DNA from 2 places in the Modestobacter sp. VKM Ac-2979 genome. Region 1 is predicted to be linked to the other one. Evidence: riboswitches for the same ligand, from Rfam matches in the RefSeq annotation. Region 1 holds a riboswitch; the other holds the start of a gene.
The links. A riboswitch is a leader RNA that binds a small molecule or an ion and turns the genes downstream of it on or off. The one in region 1 is predicted to bind cyclic di-AMP.
Positions count from the first base shown of each region.

Region 2: linked by a shared signal. The riboswitch ahead of O2W15_RS09445 (hypothetical protein) and the one ahead of O2W15_RS07240 (C40 family peptidase) in region 1 are both predicted to bind cyclic di-AMP.

Region 1 covers NZ_JAPVBO010000002.1:552,019-558,951, reverse strand. The annotation lists gene O2W15_RS07265 (aldo/keto reductase) at 1-170, shown strand, start outside; gene O2W15_RS07260 (hypothetical protein) at 213-731, shown strand; gene O2W15_RS07255 (pyridoxamine 5'-phosphate oxidase family protein) at 791-1,426, shown strand; gene O2W15_RS07250 (serine hydrolase domain-containing protein) at 1,430-2,758, opposite strand; gene O2W15_RS07245 (DUF3817 domain-containing protein) at 2,766-3,134, opposite strand; gene O2W15_RS07240 (C40 family peptidase) at 3,283-4,464, opposite strand; cyclic di-AMP (ydaO/yuaA leader) riboswitch at 4,481-4,636, opposite strand; gene O2W15_RS07235 (hypothetical protein) at 4,806-5,351, shown strand; gene O2W15_RS07230 (GNAT family N-acetyltransferase) at 5,356-5,808, shown strand; gene O2W15_RS07225 (phytoene desaturase family protein) at 5,805-6,933, shown strand, end outside.
Region 2 covers NZ_JAPVBO010000003.1:117,378-124,310, reverse strand. The annotation lists gene O2W15_RS09460 (NmrA family NAD(P)-binding protein) at 1-621, shown strand, start outside; gene O2W15_RS09455 (protein adenylyltransferase SelO) at 674-2,140, shown strand; gene O2W15_RS09450 (alpha/beta hydrolase) at 2,173-3,000, opposite strand; gene O2W15_RS09445 (hypothetical protein) at 3,044-3,940, opposite strand; cyclic di-AMP (ydaO/yuaA leader) riboswitch at 3,962-4,113, opposite strand; gene O2W15_RS09440 (quinone oxidoreductase family protein) at 4,271-5,245, opposite strand; gene O2W15_RS09435 (hypothetical protein) at 5,250-5,609, opposite strand; gene O2W15_RS09430 (extradiol ring-cleavage dioxygenase) at 5,606-6,484, opposite strand; gene O2W15_RS09425 (citryl-CoA lyase) at 6,477-6,933, opposite strand, start outside.

The sequences.
Region 1 (6,933 bases):
CGTGGTGCGACGTCGTGCTCTCCGGCGCGGTGACCGTGGCGCAGCTGGAGAGCAACGCCGCCGCCCGCACCCTGGACCTGACCGCGGCGGACCCGACGGCGGCGGGCTGGGTGCAACCCGAGGAGCCAGCGGAGTACTGGTCGGCCCGCAGCCGGCTCAGCTGGCGCTGACGGTCGTTTCGCCCGCCCGGCGGCCCGGGTAGGGCGGCGACCATGGCCACGCACACCCCGTTCGGGACGATCGGCAAGGGCAAGCGCGGGATCAGCACGCTGGGCTGGGTGCTCCGCGGGGCCGCCGCCGGCGCAGCGGGGACGACCGCGCTCAACGCCGTCACCTACCTGGACATGGTCGGCCGGGGCCGGGGCACCAGCTCCACCCCCGAGCAGACGGTCGAGGTGCTCGCGGAGAAGGCCCACGTGTCGATCCCGGGCGACGAGGAGACCCGGCAGAACCGGGTCCAGGGCCTCGGTCCGCTCACCGGGCTGGCGGCCGGGGTCGGGGTCGGGGTGCTCGCCGGGCTCGCCCGGGCGGCCGGCTTCCGCTCCCAGCCCCTCGTCGGGACGGCGCTGACCACGATCGGCGTGCTGATCGGCACCAACGGCCCGATGACCGCGCTCGGGATCACCGACCCGCGCACCTGGTCGGCCACCGACTGGGTCAGCGACGTCGTCCCGCACCTGGCCTACGGCGTCATCGTGAAGACGACGATGGACGCGTTCGACCTCCCCTGACGGCGGACCCGCCCGTTCGCGGTGGCCTCGGGACTGGTCCGGTGGGCCAGACTGGCGCCGTGGACGAGATCACCACCGAGGCGGAGCTGCGCGAGCTGCTGGGTGAACCGGCGCCGCGCGCCGCCACCAAGGACCGCCCCTGCCTGGACGCGATCGACCGGGACTGGCTGGCCGCCTCACCGTTTTGCCTGGTGGCGACCTCGGCGGCCGACGGGAGCTGCGACGTCTCCCCGAAGGGCGATCCGCCCGGGTTCACCGTCGTCCTGGACGACCGGACGATCGCGCTGCCCGAGCGCGCCGGCAACCGTCGTGCCGACGGGTTCCGCAACATCCTGACCAACCCGCACGTCGGGTTGATCTACCTGGTGCCCGGTCGCAGCGACACCTTCCGGGTACAGGGCCGGGCCCGCCTGGTGCGCGACGAGGACCTGCTGGACCGGATGCTCGTCCGCGGACACCGGCCACTGCTGGCCATGGTCGTGGAGATCGAGTCGGTCTTCTACCACTGCGCCAAGGCGTTCCTGCGGTCGCAGCTGTGGGACCCGGCGACCTGGGATCCCGGGGCGTTGCCCTCCCGGGCCCGGATCGCGCACGCCCAGGAGGCTGCCGCCACGCCACTGGCCGAGCTGCAGCAGTACTACGGCGAGCAGTACGCCGCCGGCCTGTACCCCAGCGCCCGACCGTCCGGCGCCTGACGCCTAGGGCGCCGTCCAGCCACGTTCGTCGACCCCGCCGGGCACGGGTGCCTCGGGGTCGTAGGGCGTACGGGTGAGCACGAACGTCGCCAGGTCCAGGTGGTCGGGAGCGATCCGCAGCGTCTCGCCCGCGTAGTAGCCGTCCAGCCCGACCCACGTGCCGTCCGCGCGGGGAGCGAACCGGCTCGCCCGGCCGGACCGGCCGGGCAGCGGCCCCAGGTGCAGCAGGCCACCGGACTGGGCGCGCAGCACCAGCGGAGCCGGCCCCCAGAACCAGACGCCGAGCGAGTCCAGCGGCAGCGGCGGCGGGGACGGCACCCAGGCGTCGACGATCCGGGGCTCGGCGGCCCGCAGGTCGGCCAGCAACCCGGGCACCAGCGGGTCGAGCCCACTGGTCGTGTTGGCCAGCATCACCGCTCCGACCTGCTCGGACCGGTCGACGAAGACCCCGGCGAGGAAGCCTGGCATCGAACCGCCGTGGCCGATGAGGGTGTGCCCGTCGACCCGCAGGACCTGCACCCCCAGCCCGTACGCCGACCACCCGGGGGACGACGAGTCGATCCCGGCCGGCACGGTCATCTCCTCCAGCGTCGCCGGGGAGAGCACGTCGCCGGTGTCGCCGAGCAGGAAGGCGGCGAACCGGCCGAGGTCGGCCAGCGTCGCCCACAGCTGGCCGGCCGCGGCCATGACGCCGGCGTCGTGCTCGGGCTCGGGCAGGACGACGTCTGCCCACGGGTGCACCCCCGCACCCTGCGCCGCCCGACCGGTGGGCCGCGGGGTGGTGCGCTCCATGCCCAGCGGCAGCAGCACCTCGTCCCGGACCACCTCGGCCCAGGAGCGCCCACGATGCCGGGCGACCAGCTCACCGAGCAGCCCGAACCCGAGGTTCGAGTAGTGGAACCGCCGGGCGCTGCCCAGGACGACGTCGTCGTCGGTCAGCCGGAGCTCGGCCAGCGACCCGCCGGGGACGCGCTCCCACCAGCCGCCGGGGCTCTCCGAGCTCGCGCCGGCGAGGTGGGCGAGCAGCTGGCCCACGGTGCGCTCCCCGAAGGGGGTGTCGGGGACGTGCTCCTCGAGCAGGTCGTCGAGCCCCAGGCGGCCCTCGTCGCGCAGCCGGAGCACGGCCAGGGCCGTCACCGTCTTGCTGATCGAGCCCAGCCGGTACTGCACGTCGGTGTGCGGCTCGGCGACGTCGCCGCGACCGGCCGACCAGGCCAGCCCGCCGTCCCGGACGACGCCCGCGACCAGGCTGGGTGCCCGGCCGTCGCGCTGGACCCGTGCGGTGCGGGCCAACAGGGTGCGGGCGGTGGCGGGCAGGACGGGGGTGACCATCGTGCGCTCAGCCGGCCCGGACCGGCGTGGTGGCGTCCACCGGCAGCCGGCCGGTACGCCGGGCCCAGCGCTCGAACCAGATGGTCACCAGTGGCGGGATGGAGGCGGCCAGCGCCAGCAGCCCGGTGGCCGGGGTCCAGCGGAGCACCCGCCACGCCAGCAGGGCGACGACGACGTAGGCCACGAACACCGCACCGTGGACCGGGCCGAAGACCTGCACGCCCAGCTCCGAGGCCTGCAGCACCCGCTTGACGAACATGCCGGCCAGCAGGAGCACCCAGGAGACGGCCTCGGCGATGGCGACGACGCGGAAGACGCGGGCGACCCTCGTGGGGTCGGTCAGTGCGGCGGGCACGGTGCTCCTCGGGGTGGGCATGGCGTGGGCTGTACCTCATCGTGCCCGGCGGGACGGGGTGCCGGTGCGCGTACCCGGGTGATCGTCGCCACCGGGTCCGGACGCGCCGGTGCCCCGGCCGCCGTCAGGCGACCGGGGCACCGGCGGGTGTCGCGGGGTGGTGCAGCTGTCAGCCGGCGACCCGACGCATGGCGGTGATGGGGCCCATGGCGTCGATGCTGGCGACCTTGACCACGTCACCCGACGTCGGCGCGTGGACCATCTGGCCGTTGCCGATGTAGATGCCGATGTGGCTGACCGGGCTGTAGTAGGCGATGAGGTCGCCCGGCTGCAGCTCGCCGCGGGAGACCGCCCGGCCCGACGCCGCCTGCTGCCGGCTGCTGCGGGGCAGGTTGACCCCGGCCGCGGCGTAGGAGTACTTCACCAGCCCGGAGCAGTCGTAGGAGTTCGGGCCGGTGGCGCCCCAGACGTAGGGCTTGCCGCGCTGGGCCATCGCGGTGCTCACCGCGGTGGCGGCAGCGCCGCTGCTGGCCACGACCGGCGCGGCCGGAGCCGGTGCCGGCGCCGCAGCGGCGGCCGGGGCGGGGGCGGCCGCACGGGCAGCGGGGGCCGTGCGCTCGTCGCGCGAGGCGGTCTGGGCGTTGTTGCGCTCCGCCGCCGCGGCGGCCTGGGCCTCGCGCTCGGCTGCGGCTGCCGCCGCTTCTGCGGCCGCGTGCTGCTCGGCCAGGATGCGAGCGCGCTCGCGCTCCTCGGCGGAGAGCCGGTCGTACTCGGCCTGGTACTCGGCGATCTGCTCGTTCAGGTCGGCCTGCTGGGCAGCGACCTCAGCGACCTGGGCCTCCGCGTCGGCGGCGGCCTTCTCGGCAGCGGCCTTCGCCTCGTCGGCGCTGACGGTGGCCTGCTGCGCGACCCCGAGCACCTCGTTGTTGTGCCCGGCGATGCTGTCCAGCGTGCCCATCCGGTCGAGCATCTCGTCGGCGGAGGAGCTGGTGAGCATGGCCTGCAGCGAGGAGAGCTGCTCACCGGTGAAGGCGCTGCGGGCGACCTGGCGCACGTGGTCACGGGCCTCGACCACGGCCGCCTCGGCGGCGACGAGCTCGGCGGCGGCGGCGTCCGAGGCGGCCTTCATGCTGGTCAGCACGTCGGTCGCTTCGTGCATCTTCTCGGTGACGACCTCGAGGTCGTGACCACGGGCGGCGATGAGCTCGGCCGCCTCCTGCGAGGTGGTGGGTGTTTCAGGAGCCGCCAGGGCGGGCACCGGTGCGAGGGCGACGCCACCCGCGACGAACAGAGTGAGCAGGGCCCGTCGGCCGTTGCGGCCACGACGGACAGAGATGTGCGAACTCGCCATGTTCGGCGGGTGTGTCCTTTCTTCCACCTGCCGCCTACCGAGTTAGCTGACGGGTTCGGGCGGGAAGACGCCCGGCTCCTCGGGCCCGCGAGCGGGCCGTGCGGAGCTTCACCCCAGTGCTGCGGTGGGTCCCCGGTCCACGAGCCCGCGAGTGTTGCGGCGAGCCGTGTGGTTCGGCGGCGGTCCTGTCGGTGGTCACCCGGGTGGGCGACTGCGCTGCCCGTCAGGACCGCTGGTGACCGTACGTGCGTTATGTGCTCGTGACAAACGACTGGGGTCAATTTGTGGAAATCCCCGGGCGTGTGCTGCAACACGCTCACCGAGCGTGACAGGCTCGCCGCGTGAAGGGCCTGGCACAGCGGGAGTTCTGCCTCGTGCTGCTCCGCCGCATGGCCGACACGCGACCCGACCTGGTCTCCGAGGCGTTGCCCAGACTCGGCGCCGACCGGGCCGAGGCGCGTGCCGCGCACCGTCGTTGGCGCGCGCTCCATCACACAGAGCGAGCACCGCGCGGGCTCGTGCTGCGCGCTGCCGTGCTCGGTCCATCCGCCGAGCAGGAGGACCGCCGGTTCGGTGACGTCGACCTCGTCGTCCGGCGGTGGCCGCTGCCGCTGTGGCCGCACCTGCGGTGGGAGGTGCTGGGCGGCCCGGACGGCGCGGTGCTCCACGAGCAGCTGGTCCGCGCGCCCGGTTCCGCCGTGCCGGCCGCCGCACCGGGGGCCCTGCGCGTCTGGGAGCACGTGGTGGACGACGTCGTGACCCTGCCCGGCGCGGCCGCGGTGGACCCCGGCGTCCCGAGTCGCTTCGAGGTGCACCTCCCCGGCCGGGTGCGGGCCCGGTTCGTGTGGGGGCTGCTGCAGCAGGTGGACGACGGCGCGCCAGGATGACCCGGTGCCGACCCTCTCCGCCGCCTCGTGGGACGACCCGGACGTCGCCGCGCTGACCGCCGCCCAGCAGGTCGAGCTGCGGGCCCGCTACGGCGGTGCGAGCGAGCCGGGGGTGCCGCCGTCTGCCGCCGACGTCGCCGTCGTCCTCCTCGCCCGGGACGACGACGGCACGCCGATCGGCTGCGGCGCGCTGCGGCCCCTCGGGGACGGCACCGCCGAGCTCAAGCGGATGTACGTCGTCCCGGCGGCGCGTGGGCGGGGCGTCTCCCGGCTGCTGCTCACCGCGCTGGAGGCCGAGGCGGTGGGGCGGGGCTGGACCACCGTGTTGCTGGAGACCGGGCCGCGCCAGCCCGAGGCGGTCGGGCTGTACACCGCGGCCGGCTACCGGCCGATCCCGGCGTTCGGGCACTACGTGGACGACCCGTTCTCGCTCTGCTTCGCTCGGGAGCTGGCGTGAGCACCGCAGCCCGGTACGACGCCGTCGTGGTGGGCGGCGGCCACAACGGGCTGGTCGCCGCCGCCTACCTGGCCCGCGCGGGCTGGTCGGTGCTCGTGCTGGAGCGGCGGGCCGTGCTCGGCGGCGCCGCGGTCAGCGAGCAGGTCTTCCCGGGCGTCGGCGTCCGGCTGTCGGCCTACTCCTACCTGGTCAGCCTGCTGCCCGACCGGGTCGTCACCGACCTGGCGCTGCCGATCACCCTGCTGGACCGGGCGGTCGCCTCCTACACCCCGCTGCGCCGCGGCGGTGCGGCCACCGGGCTGCTGGTCGAGCGGGACGAGGGGCCGGAGACGGCGGCCTCCTTCCGCGCCCTCACCGGCTCGGACGCCGAGTTCGCCGGCTGGCAGCGGTTCTACGGCCGACTGACCACCCTCGCCGAGGACCTGGCCCCCACCCTGACCGGACCGCTGCCCAGCGAGGCGGCGGTCACCGCGCGCCTGCGGGACCCGGAGATCTGGCGCGACCTGCGGGAACGGCCGCTGGCCGACGTCGTCGCCGACCACCTGACCGACGACGAGGTGCGGGGCATCGCGCTCACCGACGGGCTGATCGGCACCTTCGCCGACGTGCACGCCGCCGACGGCCTGGCCGGCCGGTGCTTCCTGTACCACCTCATCGGCAACGGCACCGGCCGCTGGCGGGTGCCGGTCGGTGGGATGGGTGCGGTCAGCGGCGCGCTGGCCGACGCAGCCCGGGCGCGCGGTGCCGCACTGCTCACCCGCGCCGAGGTCACCGCGGTCGAGACCCGGGCCGACGGCGTCACCGTGCACTGGACCGACGCCGACGGGACGGCGCACGCGGCCGACGCCGGGCACCTGGTCAGCGGCGCGGCCCCGGCCGTGCTCGACGAGCTGCTGGGCGCCGCCCCGGCGCCGCGGCCGTCGGGGTCGCAGCTGAAGGTCAACATGGTGCTGCGCCGGCTGCCCGGGCTGCGGTCCGGCGCGGATCCCCGCCGGGTCTTCAGCGGCACCGTGCACGTCGACGAGGCGGCCGGCCAGCTCGACGCCGCGTACGCGCAGGCCGCGGCCGGGCAGCTGCCCGAGGTGGTCCCCTTCGAGGTGTACTGCCACTCGCTCACCGACCCGT
Region 2 (6,933 bases), on a different contig from region 1:
TCCACCCGGATGGGCGCGGTCGCCGCCCGCGCGGTGCGGGAGAACCAGGTGTCCCGGGTCGTCTTCCAGAGCAGCGTCGGCGCCGAGAAGCGCAGCGGTGTCGGGATGATCGACGGGCTCGCGCGCACCGAGGAGCAGCTGGAGGAGACCGGCGCCGCGGTGCTCCACCTGCGCTGCGGGTACTTCTTCAGCAACCTGCTGTCCGACCTCGACGGGCTGCGGGAGGGCGTGCTGCGCACCACCATGCCGATCGACCGGCCGATGCCCTGGGTCGACCCCCGGGACATCGGGGAGGTGGCGGTGGCCAACCTGCTGTCCCCGGGCTGGTCCGGCCGACGGGTGCTCGCCGTGCACGGGCCGGAGGACCTGAGCTTCGAGGGAGTGGCCGGGATCGTCGCCGCCGCCACCGGCCGGGCGGTCCGCGCCGAGCAGATCGGTGACGACGACCTGCGCGCGGGCCTCCGGGCGGCGGGGCTGACCGAGGCCCAGGTGGAGGGGTTCGTCGGGATGTCCCGCGGCCTGCGGGAGGACTTCGTGCCCGCCGACCCGCGCTCGGTGCTCAGCACGACGCCCACCACGCTGCGCTCCTGGGCCGTCGACCAGCTGGCGCCGCAACTCTGAGCCGACGCTGCGGCGACTGGCCGCTCCCGGGATCCGACGTAGCCTCGGTGGGGTGAGTCTCGCACCGGCACAGACCCTCAGCCTGGATCACCGCTTCGCCCGGGAGCTGCCGGAGCTGGCCGTCGCCTGGCAGGCCGACGACGCCCCGGATCCCCGGCTGCTCCTGCTCAACGAGCCGTTGGCCGCCGAGCTCCGGCTCGACCCCGTCACGCTGCGGACCGCCGAGGGGCTGCGCCTGCTGGTCGGCACCGCCGTCCCGGCCGGGGCCACCCCCGTCGCCCAGGGCTACGCCGGGCACCAGTTCGGTGGCTTCGTCCCGCGGCTGGGCGACGGCCGGGCGCTGCTGCTCGGCGAGCTGACCGACGTGGAGGGCCGGCTGCGCGACCTGCACCTCAAGGGCTCGGGGCGAACCCCGTTCGCCCGCGGCGGCGACGGGCTGGCCGCGGTCGGCCCGATGCTGCGCGAGTACGTGATCAGCGAGGCGATGCACGCCCTCGGCATCCCCACCACGCGCTCCCTGGCCGTGGTCGCGACCGGACGCTCGGTGCGCCGGGAGACGCTGCTGCCCGGCGCCGTCCTGGCCCGGGTGGCGAGCAGCCACCTGCGGGTGGGCAGCTTCCAGTACGCCCGGGTCAGCGGGGACGCCGAGCTGCTGCGCCGGCTGGCCGACCACGCGATCAGCCGGCACCACCCGGACGCCGCGCAGGCCGAGAACCCGTACCTGGCGCTCTTCGCCGCGGTGGTCACCGCCCAGGCCGAGCTGGTGGCCCGGTGGATGCAGGTGGGGTTCGTGCACGGGGTGATGAACACCGACAACGTGACCATCTCCGGCGAGACGATCGACTACGGGCCGTGCGCCTTCCTCGAGGCGCACGACCCGGCCACGGTGTACAGCTCGATCGACCACGGCGGGCGCTACGCCTACGGCAACCAGCCGATCGTGGCCGAGTGGGACCTCGCCCGGCTCGCCGAGGCGCTGCTGCCGCTGTTCGCCGAGGAGCAGGAGCGGGCGATCGAGCTCGCGGTGGCGGCACTGGGCGAGTTCCGGCCGCAGTACGACGCGGCCTGGTCGGCCGGCATGCACGCCAAGCTGGGCCTGCCGGAGGGGCTGGACGACGAAGTGGCCGCGCCGCTGGTCGAGGAGTTCCTGACCCTGCTGCAGGCCGGCCACGTCGACCACACGTCCGGGTTCCGGCTGCTCGGCGCTGCCGCCCGCGGCGACGTCGACCCGGTCCGCAACCTCTTCCTCGACCTGGCCTCGTTCGACGCGTGGTCGGAGCGCTGGCGCGCACTGGCTCCGGATGCCGACGCCATGGACCGGGTGAACCCGCTCTACATCCCGCGCAACCACCTCGTCGAGGAGGCGCTCACCGCAGCGACCGCAGGCGACCTCGCCCCGCTCGGTCCCCTGCTCGACGCCGTGACCCACCCGTACGCCGAGCGGCCGGGCCTGGAGCGGTACGCCACCCCCGCCCCCGCCGACTTCGGCGCCACCTACCAGACCTTCTGCGGCACCTGACCCGCGACGACAGAAATGGCCATTTCTGTCGGTCAGGGGTCGGTCGTCAGGCGGGCCAGTTCGACGACGGCGGCGACCAGCTGGTCGCCGTCCAACAGGACGGCGTCGTTGTGGTCGGCGCCGGGCACCTCGACCATGCGGTGCAGCTGCCCGGCGGCAGCGGCCACCGCCCTGCTCTGCTCCGGCGGCACGATCGAGTCGGCGGTGCCGAGGACGACGGTGGTGGGCACCTCGACCCGGGCGACCTGCTCGGCCACCGGGTACTGGTCGCGCAGCAGCAACCGGACCGGCAGGAACGGGTAGTGCTCGCTGCCGACGGCGGCCAGGTCGACGAACGGGGAGCGCAGCACGAGCCCGGCCGGCGGGTGGTCGACGGCCAGCTCGGTGACGACGGCGGCGCCCAGGCTCTCCCCGTAGTACAGGAGCCGCTCTGCGGGGACCCCGCCGTCGGCCAGCAGCCAGTCGCGCGCCGCGCGGACGTCGAGCGCCAACCCGGCCTCGGTCGGGCTGCCCGGGTTGCCGCCGTACCCGCGGTAGTCGAACAGCAGCACCGCCAGCCCCGCTGACGACAGCGCCCGGGCCAGCGGCGCCCGGACCCCGCGGTGGCCGCCGTTGCCGTTGGCCACCAGCACGGCCGGTGCGTCGGCCGTCGGGCCGGGCACGAACCACGCGCCGAGGGTCAGCCCGTCGGCGGTGGTCAGCTCGACGTCCCGGCCACCGGGGACGGCCTCGGCAGCGGGCGGCACCGGACCGGCGTCGGGCAGGTACACCAAGCGGCGCTGAACCGTCCAGAGCAGGCCGACCACCACGACCAGCACGATGGCACCGATCAGCGCGGCCCGGAGCACCGACCGCAGCACCACCCCATGGTGGCGCGCTGGGGGCCGGCCGGGCCAGCGCCGTCTAGCGGTAGTTGACGTGCGGGTGGTCGAAGTGGTTCGCCGTCACGCTGCCCCGGTCCTCCATCTGCTTCCAGGAGCCACCGGGCGAGGAGAGCATCCGCTGCTCCCAGATGATGTAGTCGACGCCGAGCTCAGCCCAGTTGGCCACGTGGTAGGCGACGATCGCATCCCCGAGGGCGGCGTTGGACATGACCATGTAGTCCACCGCCAGCCCCGACGGGTGACCGTGCGGGTCGGCAGCGCTGGGCCGGGTGCCGCCCAGGGTGATCGAGCCGGCGCCGGGCACGTTGCTGACCACGGCGTTCGCGGCCGCCTGCGCCTGCGGCTTGATCGGTCCGGCGGAATTGTTGATCTTGGCGATCGCGGACACCGCGGTGCCGGGGCTCGCGGCCGCCGCGGCGGAGGGCTTGGCCGCGGCGGCGGCCCGTGCCGGAGCGGCGGCGGCTGCCTGCGCCTCGGCCTCGGCCGCAGCAGCGGCCTCGGCGGCGACCCGAGCGGCCTCGGCCTCCGCGGCGGCCGCGGCCTCGGCGGCGAGGCGTGCTGCCTCCGCCTCCGCTGCCTGCTGGTCGAGCACGGCCTGGTCGGCCGCGGCCTGGGCCTGCTGGGCGGCGGTCTGCTCGGCCTCCCGGGTGGCCCGGCTGGCTGCCAGCTCCTCGAGCGGCCGGAGGTCCTCGGTCCCGTCGACGGCGCCGGATTCGGCGGCCAGCCCCAGCTGCTCGGCGACGCTCACCGGCTGGGACGCCACGGGGTCGGCCTGGGCCGCTGGGCCGACGCCGACGACGACGTTGACCAGGACGGCTCCGGCCGCCGCGATGCCCAGGTACAGCCCGGGGCGGCGGATGCCGGCCGGCGGGCGGCGTCGGCCGGTGGCGGCAGAGGTGGTGGTGCGGGCGCGCATGGGCAGGAGTGCTCCGTACAGGTGTCTTCCGTGTGCCGCCTACCAGGTCAGCTGACGGGTTCGGGCGGGAAGCAGCCCTACCCGGCCCGGACGGTCGTCCGGGCGCGGGATTCACCCCAGTGGTGCGGTGGGTCCCCGGCTCGCCCCGGAGGGCGACTCGGCGGCGTCCGGCCGGGCTCCCCGGGTGGGGACGTGGCGACCGACTGGACCCGGCCAACCTAACGGCGTTATGTAGTCGTGACAATCGGTTGCGGGCATTTCATCGGGTGACGGTGGTCGCGTCACTCTCCGGACACACGCGTCCCATCCGTCACCACCGGCGGTGTCCGGTCAGCGCGCCGACAGCTCGACGACGGACCGGCTCCCACCCCCGGCGGCGGTGGCCGCCCAGGCCTCCTCGACCCGCGCCAGCGGGAGGACGGCGTGCTCCACCCGGAGCTGCCCGGCCGCGGCGTGCCGCAGCACCGCGGTCAGCGCGGCCGCCCGCTGCTCGCCGGTGAGCGCGTTGTTGGTGTAGCCGAGCACGTCGATGCTCCGACTGCGCAGCACGGCGGAGGAGAACTCGGCGGCGTCCCCGGCCGCGCCACCCAGGTTGACCAGCCGCCCGCCGGGCGCCAGCACCGAGCACGCGGCCGCCGCCACGGCGCCGAACACCGGGTCGACGACGAGGTCGACGTCCGAGCCGACCGTCTGCCGGATCCGCGCCGCCAGGTCGCCGCCGTCCCCGGTGAGGACGACGTCCTCGGCGCCGGCCCGGCGGGCACGGTCGGCCGCGGACGGCGACCGGCAGACCCCGACCACCCGCCCGGCCCCCAGCGCGCGGGCGGCGCCCAGCGCGGCTTGGCCGACCGCGCCCCCGGCGCCGAGCACCAGCACCCGCTCCCCGGGCTGCAACCGGCCGCGCCAGGTCAGGGCCATCCAGCCGGCGACCGCCGACAGGCCCAGCGCCGCCACGACCGGGTCGGGCAGGTCCCCGGCGAGCGGGACGACGTCGGCGTCCGGCACCGCGCAGAGCTCACCCAGGCTGCCGTCGCCCGGGCTCATCCCCGCCGAGGTGGCGAACCAGACCCGGGTGCCGGGCGCCAGCACCGCCGACGACACCACGACCCCCACCCCCTGCACGCCGGGCACGTAGGGCACGGCCGGGCGGCCGAAGTACGACGTCCCGGAGGCGCAGAGCAGGTCCAGCGGCACGACCGGGGCGGCGGTCACCCGGACCAGGGTCCGGCCCTCGCCGGGCACCGGGTCCGGGTGGTCCGCCAGGGCGGGCGGCTCGCCCGGCGAGGTCAGGATGGCGGCGCGCACCGGCTCAGGTCGCGATGTCGGGGTAGGGCATGGAGACGTGCTCCATCGCCTTCCCGTAGGCGCGCTGGTACTCCATCGGCCCGTGGTCGCGTTCGAACAGCGCGATGAAGAGGGTGAGCGTCAGGAACGGGTGCGCGCCCATCTGGAACAGCGCGACGTGGTCGTGCGCGGCCAGCGCCCGCCGCTCCTCGTCGGTGAAGGCCAGCCAGGTCGTCTTCTCCGCGGGGATGCAGTTGAGGACGGTGTTGGCCATCTCGGCCTCCCACCAGGTGACCGTGCCGGCCGGGTCCTCCCGGTAGCGCTCGGTCAGCTCGGGGTCGCGGTCGACGGTGAACAGGAACTTGTCCAGCAGGTACTTGCTCATGCCGACACCCCCGCGCTCGGGACCCCGTTGGGGTACCAGGTGAAGTACGCCTCCATGGTGTGGAACAGGTCCAGGGTGTCGACGTGGTCGGCCTTCGCGCCCTCGCCGGCTACGCCCATCATCAGCATGAAGTCCATGAACCCGTGGGTGGCGTTGCCCGGGTGGTGCAGGGACTCCAGGGAGACCTCGGCCAGGCACCCCTCGATGTCCCCGCTGGCGATCCACTCGACGGCCTTGCGGTCGAACTCCGGGTCCGGCCCGTGCTCGCCGAACTGCCGCGGCCCGCCCAGCTCCAGGGACAGGTGCCCGGTGCCGATCACCGCCACCCGCTTGTCGCTCTCCCAGGACTCGACCATCTCCCGGATCGCCCGGCCCAGCTGGACGAAGCGCTTCGGCTGCGGCAGCGGCGGGGCGAAGATGTTGGTGTAGACCGGCACGATCGGCAGGTCGGCCTGCGGGCGCAGTGTGATGATCGGGCAGGTGATGCTGTGGTCGATCCGCAGCTCGTTGCTGAAGGCCAGGTCGAAGTCCCGGTCCAGCCCGTCCCGCAGCAGGTGCGCCGCCAGGTCCTCCTCGCCGCGCAGCGTCATCTTCGGCAGCCCGAACTCGCGCTCCTCGTTGTGGAAGTTGGCGTCGAAGAACGGCGCCTTGCCCACCAGGAACTGCGGCATGTTGTCCAGCCAGAGCTGGTGGAAGTGGTCGCTGCCGACCATCACCAGGACGTCGGGCTCCGCGCGGGTCAGCGTCTCGCGGAACGCCTCGATCTTCGCCACCCACTCGTCGGCGAACGGCGGCCGGTCAGCGCCGGTGGCGGTGCTGGCCCGGTAGTAGAAGGGGTGGTGGGTGGACGCGATCACCGCGGCCAGTTCAGCCATGACTGTCTCCGTTGAGGTCAGGGAGGTACGGGTCGGGGGCGACGGACCGGTTGTTGAGGTCCACGGACAGGAAGACGTCGTTGGCCACCGGGTGCCGCAGCTCCTCGGCCAACTGCCCGATCAGCCCGGCCGTGCGGGCCAGCAGGGCGAAGCCGCGCAGCAGCTCCAGCGGCAGGCCCAGGTCGGCCAGCGCGGCACCGCACACCCCGGCGCCGTTGAGCGGCAGGGTCTTGCCGAGCACCTGAGGGTGCACCCGGCCGATCGCGGCGAACAGCGACAGGTGCGGGCCGAACAGCCCCTCCTCGGTCGCGATCTCGAACAGCCGGGGGGTGCGCGGGTCGCCGTCCTTGTGCACGTGGTGGCCGAGCCCGGGCACGAAACGCCGCGCCGCCCGCTGGGCGGTCACCGTCTCCAGGGCCAGGGCGTCCCAGCCGGCGTCGTCGGTCGGC